4 regions of the Streptomyces sp. NPDC058231 genome follow, and region 3 is predicted to be linked to each of the others. Evidence: riboswitches for the same ligand, from Rfam matches in the RefSeq annotation. Region 3 holds a riboswitch; each other region holds the start of a gene.

Region 1 (2,193 bases), on a different contig from region 3:
CCGCTTGTGCCGGACGGCGTCCATGTTCTTCGTCACGGGGTCGGACTCCAGGAACTCGATCTTCTTGGCGGCGCTCTCTGCGGTCTGGGCCTTGCGCGTCAGGTCGCCTATGACCAGAACGTCGGGGTTGCGGTCGGCGACGGTCTCCCAGTTGATCTGCGGCCATTCCTCGTGGGTGTCGTCGAAGGCGTTCTTCGCGCCGAGTTCCCTGGTGATGATGCCGGGTGCCCCGCAGCAGCCTGCCAGGTAGGGGGACTTGGAGTCCGAGAACCAGTAGAGGAGTGAGGTTCCGGAGGCGTTCACGCCGTCCGTCGCCTCATTCACCCGCCCCCGCAGCTGTGCGACGAGCCTGTCCCCGCGCTCGGGGACGCCGAACACCTGGGCAAGTTCGTGTACTTCACGGTAGACGCTGTCCATGGTCAGTGCCTCGGTCCGCGCTCCGTCGCCACCGCCGCTGTTGTCCTTGCCGGTGCAGTCGGCGGGCGACACGTAGGTCGGGACGCCGAGTTCCTCGAACTGTTCGCGCGGAGCGACGCCGCCCTTGGCGAGGGTGGACTCGAACGACGCGCTGACGAAGTCGGGTTCCTGGTCGAGGACCTTCTCCGACGAGGGCCGGTTCTCCGAGATCCGCGCCACCTTCGCGTTGGCCTTCTCCAGCCCCTTCATCACCGGGTCGGTCCAGGTGGCGGTCGCAGCCAGCCGGCCGGCGAGGCCGAGGGAGAGCAGGATCTCCGTCGACCCCTGGTCGACGGAGACGGCGTGGTGCGGAGCGGCTTCGACGGTGACGGTGGGGCCGCAGTTCCTGAGCGTCACCGGATAGCCTGCGCCCCCGGCGGGCTCGGCCCCGGATCTGTCGGTGCCGCCGCCGCAGGCGGTCAGCAGGAGAAGCGCCACCGAGAGCAGGGCAGCGGTGCGGGCGGGGCTGGCTATGGACGGCACGGAGTCCCTCTGCGTCTCAGGGCCCATGCGCGGGGCCCGGTGTACGGAGTACTGCCGCCCGGCACCGGGCGGCAGTTGCCAGCAGGTCTTCGGACTCGGGTTCCTTCGGACGGGACGCCTTCCCGGGGCATCCGTGGATGCGTCCCAGTGGCCGTGGCCCCGTCCGTCCCCCTCACCGCTGCGCGTCAGTTCCGGATTCGCACCGGATTCCCTGACCCCTACGTGGAGTTTGACTGGCTTCGGCAAGCTATCACGCGGCTCCGCGTGCCCCGGTGGCGGTGCGGTCGCCGGTGCGGGTACGGCCGCAGTGCCCCGGCCGGGCTAAGTCCGGCCGGAGCCCGAAGTCCTTCGGGGCTGATCATGTTGCCGGTGCGGCCGGCATACAGGTCCATGATGCGGGCGGCCTTGGGCCGGAACTTCGGATCGCGGATGAAGATCCAGGACCGGTACTGCCAGGGCTTGAGTGTGTCGTCGCGCAGCCAGCGGCGGACGGTGGAGGCGGAGATCGAGTCGGCGATGCGGCGGACGACGACCTCACGTGCCAGTTCCGGGCACGACCAGCGCGACAGCGGGGTGCCGGTCTCGGCGGGCAGTTGGCAGGCCAGGGCCTTGACCTCGGCGACCTGCACCGGGGTGAAGCGTCGTGGACGGCTGCAGCGCCTGCGGTCGGCCAGGGCAGCCAGGCCGCCGTCGGCGAAGCGGACCCGCCAGGTGCGCACGTGGCCAGGTGCGCTCCCGTTTCGCGGGCGATCGCTGCGTTGCCCCGCCCCCGGGCAGCCTGCAGCACGATCTGCGCCCGCAGGCGGTCACGGTGCGGGGTCCTGTGGCCGTAGGCCGCTTTCTTGAGCCGGTGCCGTTCGGCGGCGGTCACGACGATCGGGCGCGCAGTGGCTACGGGCAAGGCAGGCAGGCCGTTCAGCAGAAGCGGATCAGGGCACCCGGAGCCTCCCGCATCCAGCCCGGCTGTTGGCCGCCCAGGTCCATCAGATGATGAACAAGCTGTCCGGCCCGCCGATCCGGCGGATCGCCTCCAGGGGATACGGGGTCTGCCTGCTCTCAAAACGGAACTCGCGGTAGTAGTCCGTCATCACTGCGGCGATCGGGGCGTGGCGGGTGAGGATCGCCGCGACCTGCGACGGGATTCCCGTCGGAGGTTCCCCTCGGGCGCAGGCGTGCACGAACGCGCTGCGCTCGTCCCGCTCGTACCCGTACAGGGCAGTGACGAGCCACTGCACAAGGTGGGTGACGGTGTAG
Region 2 (2,193 bases), on a different contig from region 3:
GACCATGGGCATCATCACCCTGGCCCTGGTCACCGGCGGTGTCCTCTCCCCCGGCTCGAACCCGCCGGTCTGGGTCATCTTCTCCGCCGGTCTGGCCATCGCGCTCGGCACCTATCTGGGCGGCTGGCGCATCATCCGCACCATGGGCAGCGGCCTCACCGAGCTCCGGCCGCCGCAGGGCTTCGCCGCCCAGACCAGCGCGGCGACGGTCATCCTGGCCTCCTCGCACCTCGGCTTCTCCCTCTCCACCACCCAGTCCTGCTCCGGCGCCGTGATGGGCGCCGGGCTGGGCCGCCGCGGCGGTGTGGTCCGCTGGTCCACCGCCACCCGGATGTTCGTCGCCTGGGGTCTGACCCTGCCGGCCGCCGGTCTGGTCGGCGCGGGCGCGGAGTTCCTCACCAAGCAGGGCACCTGGGGTGTCGTCGTCGTCGCCGTCCTGCTTATCGCGGGCTCCGGTGCGATCTGGCTGCTGTCGCGGCGCAAGCCGGTCGGACGCGACGATGTCGCACCCGACAGGCGGGCCGCCGAGCCGGCGGGTGTCATCACCACCGCCATCGCGGCCGTCACCCCGCCGCCGCCCGCCGGGGCCGTCGTCACGGCCGCCACGGCGGTGGACGTCACCACCGACCTCACGACCACCATCCCGGCCCAGCCCGCAACCGTCGCCGCCGACCCGGCGCGGCCCGCCACGGTGTAAGGACAGATCACCATGAAAATCGACTGGGCAGCTCTCGGCTCCGTCTTCGGTGTCTCGCTCGTCGTCACCGTCGCACTGGTGGGCCTCTTCACCCTCGGCATCGCAGGTCTCTCCAGGCAGCCGGAACCGGCTGCGCAGGGCGGCGGCGCCTCCGGAGGTTCCACGGCGCTCGTCCGCACGGGCGCGTACCTCTGCTTCGCACTGTGCGCGGCAGCGGTGGCGTACGGGATCTACCTGATCGTCGCCTGAGTCGCGTCCCGCACTCCCCGCCGGGCCGGTCACACCTCGTGTGTGGCCGGCCCGGTGTGCGTCTGCGCACACTCGCCGCCGCAGGTCAACGCCGGGTTGACGGGCGTTCGCGGAGCGTGGTGGACTGCCGGAGCCATTTACGGCGACAGCAGAGGAAGCCGGTGCGAATCCGGCGCGGTCCCGCCACTGTCACCGGGGAGCAGTCCCCCACACCGGAAGTCACGGCTCGCGCAGGCGGGCTGGAAGGCCGGGGGAACTGCGGATCCGGGAGCCAGGAGACTCTCGCCGCCGGTCACGTCGATCCAGGGCGCGGACCCTGAGTGAGGACATATCGCCATGCCCGGCTGCCCTGCGCCCGTTGTCGTGCCGCTCTCCCCGAGAGCCGGCTGCACGAAGGTCCTTCGAGGCGCGACGGCCGGCTGAGCGTGCGAGCCGACCGCGTCTTCGCGTACGGCGCCACCGCCGGTCTGATCGGCGATCTGCTGCTCGGCGATCCCCGCCGGGGTCACCCGGTCGCCGCGTTCGGGCGGGCCGCGGCGGGTGTCGAGCGGCGTCTGTGGCGCGACCACCGCGGGTGGGGCGCGCTGCACACCCTGATCTGTGCCGGCGGCGCCGCGGGCGGAGCCGCACTGGCCGCCCGCGCCGTCCGCCGACGTCCCGCCGCCGTCGCCCTGACCGCCGCCGCCACCTGGTCCGTCGTAGGCGGCACCTCGCTGGGCCGGGAGGCCCGCGCGATCGGCGCCGCGCTGGCCGCCGGTGACATCGAACGCGCCCGTGCACGCCTCCCCCACCTGTGCGGCCGCGACCCGCAGTCCCTCGACGGACCACAGATCGCCCGGGCCGTGGTGGAGTCCGTCGCCGAGAACACCTCGGACGCGGTGGTCGGCGCGCTGGTCTGGGGCGCCCTGGGCGGCGTGCCCGGACTCGTCGCCTTCCGCGCCGTCAACACCCTCGACGCGATGGTCGGGCACAAGTCGCCCCGCCATCGCCGCTACGGCTGGGCCTCGGCCCGGCTGGACGATGTGGCGGGCTGGCCCGGTGCACGGCTCACGGCCGCGCTCGCCGTGGCCGCCGGAGGGCAGCCACGGCAAGCGCTCCGGGCCTGGCGGGCCGACGCCGGCAGACATCCGAGCCCCAACGCCGGCCCGGTGGAGGCCTCGTTCGCGGGCGCGCTCGGGGTACGGCTCGGCGGGACCCTCGCGTACGGAGGGCGGGTCGAGCACCGACCGGTGCTGAACGGCGGGGCC
Region 3 (2,193 bases):
GCGCCACCAGCCAGGCCGCCGCCTCGGGCTGCCAGACGGGCCCGCAGAAGCTGACCCCGGCCCAGTGGGGCGACAAGGTCCGCGGTTCCTATCCCGGCTACAGCGGCCCCTGGCCCCGGGTGGCCATCTGGCAGGGCGCGTCCGACTACACGGTGTACCCCGCGAACGCCACCGCGCTGCGTGACCAGTGGACCGATGTGTGGGGTATCGGCCAGACCCCGGCCGGCACCGACACGCTGCCCGGGAACACCACCCGGACCATCTACAACGACTCCTCGGGCAAGCCCGCCGTGGAGACGTACTCCGTCTCCGGCATGGGCCACGGCCTGCCCGTGTCCCCCGGCTCGGGCACCGGTCAGTGCGGTTCCACGGCCGCGTACTTCCTCAGCTCGATCTGCTCGACGTACTACACCGGCGTCTTCTGGGGACTGGACCAGGGCGCCCCCGGCGGCGGGAACCCGCTGCCGGCCCCCTCGGGTCCGACGGTCACCGGCGTCACCGGCAGCAGCGCCTCGCTCTCCTGGGGCGCGGTGACGGGAGCCTCCTCGTACGCCGTCTACCGCAACGGCACCGAGGTCGGGCGGCCCGCCTCGACGGCGTTCACGGACACGGGGCTGACCGCCGGGACCGCGTACCGCTACACGGTGGCGGCGGTCGACGCGTCGGGGGCGACCGGTACCGTCTCGGCCGCGGTGACGGCGACCACGACCGGCGGGACGGGCGGCGGCGCCTGCTTCACGGCGACCAACTACGCCCAGGTGGCGGCCGGGCGGGCGCACACGACGGGCGGCTACGTGTACGCCAACGGCTCGAACCAGAACATGGGTCTGTACAACGTGTTCGTCACCCACACCCTGAGGGAGTCGCCGGCGGGCTACTTCGTGATCGCCGACACCGGCTGCACGGCGTAGCGGGCGGGCCGGGTCCGCGGCCCGCCCGGCGACCACTCCTCGTGACAGGAAGGCGTCCGCGGGTCCCGGGTCCGGGACGGACCGGGGCAAGGGCGTGGAAGTGGTCCCGGCGGCTCCGGGACGGTGACGTACGTCGCTGTCCCGGATGCCCCTCCGCCCGGGGCGAACGGGTTACGTCCCGGTAGAGTGTGCGAGTCGTCATCATGCCCGTTCAGGGGGAAGCCGGTGCAAATCCGGCGCTGACCCGCAACCGTGAGCCGCTTCGAGCGGTAAGTCGGACTGCCCTGTCCGCGGTCGTGACCGGCTCGCGTCACCGGAGAGCCGGTGGCCGGCACCGTCGAGGCATACGGGGCCGGAGCCTGGTGCCTGAGCGTGCCTGTGCCCGGTTCCGCCACAGGAGAGGCTCAGCCCGCAATGACCGTACGCCGCAGCGCAGCAACGCTCGCCGCCACCGCCACCGTGCTCTGTGCGGCCGCTGCCCCGGCCGCGGTCGCGGCGCCGTCGCCCTCCCCCAGCCCGTCCGTCGCGCTGCCCTCCGGGCTGTACGGCACCAAGGACCCCACGTACGACGGGGTCTGGCGGCAGTCGCTGGCCTTCCTCGCCCAGCGCATCGAGGGGATCGTGCCCGCGACCGAGTCGGTGGACTGGCTGATCGCCCAGCAGTGCGGCAACGGCGCCTACGCGTCGTACCGCGCCGACGTCTCCAAGCCGTGCGACGCGAAGACCATGCTGGACACCAACGCCACCGCCGCGGCGGTCCAGGCGCTGGCGGAGGTCGGCGGGCACCGCGACATCGTCAACAACGGGGTCCGCTGGCTGAAGTCCGTCCAGAACGAGGACGGCGGCTGGGGCTACGGCGCGGGGTCGCCCAGCGACGCCAACTCCACCTCGGTCGTGATCGGCGCCCTGGCCCGGCAGGGCCAGCGGATCGGGGACATCACGAACGCGGGCGGCAGGACGCCGTACGACGCACTCCTCAAGCTGGCGATCCCCTGTGGCGGCAAGGACGGCGGCGCCTTCGCGTACCAGCCGGACAAGGCCGGGAAGCTCGCCGCCAACGCGGACGCCACCGCGGCCGCCGTGCTCGGCTCGATGGGCAAGGGCCTGGCCGTCGGGGACAACGCCACGGTCGACGGCAAGGCCCCGGCCTGTGTGAAGAGCGACGACCTCAAGCCGGAGCAGGCCGCCCGCAACGGTGCCGCCTACCTCGCGGGCGCCCTCGCCAAGACCGGCCACCTGAACCTGCCCCCGATGCCGGGCGCCGACGACACCACCCCGCAGC
Region 4 (2,193 bases), on a different contig from region 3:
CGGCGCACGTCCTGGCCATCGACTACGCACTGCGCCCGGTGCTCAGCTCCATGGGTGCCGCGCACATCGTGCAAGGCTGGTTCACGCTCGACAAGGACATCACCGTCGGCGATGACGGCGCACCGACCTTCGCACCGGCGTCCGCCCACGCCCTGGCCCAGGTCACGGACGCCTTCTCCGCTGCACTGGGCGGCCGGCCGACGCTGATATCGGCCACCGCTTGAGCCCGCCGCCTGCGGGTCACGGCATCCCGGCCGCACTCCTTGGCCGTGTGGCACCTGAGGCCGGCAACTTCCTGTGCCGGAACAGTTTCGGCACAGGAGCTGTTGGCGCCGCCTTCGCATGTGATCACGATCTACGGCTGGAGTACTGGTACTCCAGCCGTAGATCGGCATTTGGGAGCGCGCGTGGCGGTGGTCGACCGCCCCTGCTGTCGCGCAGCGCCTTGAGGGCGGCGCGGACCGACCGTTGGGCCGCGTCCAGCAGGGAAGCGATCTACGGCTGGAGCAGCCCCACGTCGATGAGGGGGCACCTTCATCTCGGAAGGCCGGAGGCTCAGAAGGGCGGTTCGGTGCGGCCGCTGCGGACTCAGGGGCCTGCCTCCTGCAACGACTCCGCATCGCGCCCTCAGCCATTCGGACCACGAGTGGCGACGAACCGGTAAGACCTGTCGGCGCTGGTGGACAACGCATCTGTCTGCGCCTCCGAGGTGCACGCCGCTCCGGCCCGCTCCACTGAGCAGGACGCACCCGAGGAAACCACCTCCCAGGAAAGCCGTGCTCAGGTCGGCGTCACGCAGGTCCGCCACTCCCGGAAAGGCCTGGCGCATCTCACCTCGTCATCCGAATGATGGACGTGACCCGATGCTTCCCTGCTCGGCCCCGTAGGCTGCCGCGTGCAACTGGTTCGCCCCGTCCGCCAGACGGGATGCTTCGTAAGAGGGAACCCGGTGGGAATCCGGGACTGCCCCGCAGCGGTGAGTGGGAACGACCGCCGTCATACGCACTGGATCCGGTCGGATCTGGGAAGCGACGGTCAGTAGGAATCTGCCTCGGCAGATGTGCCCGCGAGTCCGAAGACCTGCCCGTTGCCCGTACGCGACCGATCGCGTACGGACATCCCGGTGACCTCGTGGGCGGGTCGGCGTACGTACCAGACGGAGAGACCGCACCGAACACGTGCGCGGGATCCGTCCGGTTCGTCATCCCTTCGCGTCCGTGTCCCGTCTCCGGGATCTCAAGGAGTCATCTCGCGAAGGAGATTTCCGTGACAACAAGACCGTGGCCGCGGCAGCACGCGCCACCGTGTACGGATACCCCCGCCAAGGCCCGAACCGGGAACTGAAGAAGGCCATCGAGGGTTACTGGAAGGGCCGTGTCACGGCCGACGCCCTGCGGGAAACGGCGGCCGACCTACGCCGGTCGAACTGGAAGCAACTGGCGGATGCCGGTGTCCACGAGGTACCCACCGGCGACTTCTCGTACTACGACCACGTTCTGGACACCAGCGTCATGGTCGGCGCAATCCCGCAGAGGCACCGCAAGGCCGTCGAATCCGACACGCTCGACGGGTACTTCGCGATGGCCCGCGGCACCCAGGACGTAGCTCCCCTTGAGATGACCAAGTGGTTCGACACCAATTACCACTACCTTGTCCCCGAGCTCGGTCCGGACACTGTCTTCGCCGCCGACTCCGCCAAGCAGGCCACCGAGCTGAAGGAAGCGCTGGCGCTCGGACACACGGCCCGGCCGGTGCTCGTCGGCCCTGTCACGTATCTCCTGCTGGCCAAGCCCGCCCCCGGGGTGGCGGCCGGCTTCGAACCACTCACCCTGCTCGACCGGTTGCTGCCGGTGTACGCAGAGGTACTCGCCGATCTGAGTGCCGCCGGCGCGGAGTGGGTGCAGCTCGACGAGCCCGCGTTGGTCCAGGACCGCTCCCCGGCCGAGCTGAACGCCGTCGCCCGCGCCTACCGTGAACTCGGCAGCCTGGCCGACCGCCCCAAGCTGCTCGTCGCCTCCTACTTCGACCGGCTCGGCGAGGCGCTCCCCGTCCTGGCGAAGGCCCCGGTCGAGGGCCTGGCAAGGGACTTCACCGGTGCCGGCGCCGCGAACCTCGAAGACCTCGCCGCCGTCGGCGGTCTGCCCGGCAAGCGGCTCGTCGCGGGGGTCGTCAGCGGCCGCAACATCTGGATCA

The links. Region 3 has a riboswitch for cobalamin ahead of ACFVXE_RS12515 (hypothetical protein). Riboswitches for the same ligand answer to the same signal wherever they lie in the genome.
Region 1: linked by a shared signal. The riboswitch ahead of ACFVXE_RS27295 (ABC transporter substrate-binding protein) and the one ahead of ACFVXE_RS12515 (hypothetical protein) in region 3 are both predicted to bind cobalamin.
Region 2: linked by a shared signal. The riboswitch ahead of ACFVXE_RS03095 (cobalamin biosynthesis protein) and the one ahead of ACFVXE_RS12515 (hypothetical protein) in region 3 are both predicted to bind cobalamin.
Region 4: linked by a shared signal. The riboswitch ahead of metE (5-methyltetrahydropteroyltriglutamate--homocysteine S-methyltransferase) and the one ahead of ACFVXE_RS12515 (hypothetical protein) in region 3 are both predicted to bind cobalamin.

The regions. Positions count from the first base shown of each region.
Region 1 is NZ_JBHVWN010000049.1:38,564-40,756, reverse strand. Features, by position in the region: gene ACFVXE_RS27295 (ABC transporter substrate-binding protein) at 1-939, opposite strand, end outside; cobalamin riboswitch at 1,002-1,192, opposite strand; gene ACFVXE_RS27290 (helix-turn-helix domain-containing protein) at 1,158-1,658, opposite strand; gene ACFVXE_RS27285 (protein kinase family protein) at 1,923-2,193, opposite strand, start outside.
Region 2 is NZ_JBHVWN010000003.1:56,585-58,777, forward strand. Features, by position in the region: gene ACFVXE_RS03085 (anion permease) at 1-697, shown strand, start outside; gene ACFVXE_RS03090 (hypothetical protein) at 710-946, shown strand; cobalamin riboswitch at 1,097-1,228, shown strand; gene ACFVXE_RS03095 (cobalamin biosynthesis protein) at 1,372-2,193, shown strand, end outside.
Region 3 is NZ_JBHVWN010000013.1:105,495-107,687, forward strand. Features, by position in the region: gene ACFVXE_RS12510 (PHB depolymerase family esterase) at 1-911, shown strand, start outside; cobalamin riboswitch at 1,087-1,218, shown strand; gene ACFVXE_RS12515 (hypothetical protein) at 1,326-2,193, shown strand, end outside.
Region 4 is NZ_JBHVWN010000004.1:89,210-91,402, reverse strand. Features, by position in the region: gene ssuE (NADPH-dependent FMN reductase) at 1-224, shown strand, start outside; cobalamin riboswitch at 886-1,103, shown strand; gene metE (5-methyltetrahydropteroyltriglutamate--homocysteine S-methyltransferase) at 1,218-2,193, shown strand, end outside.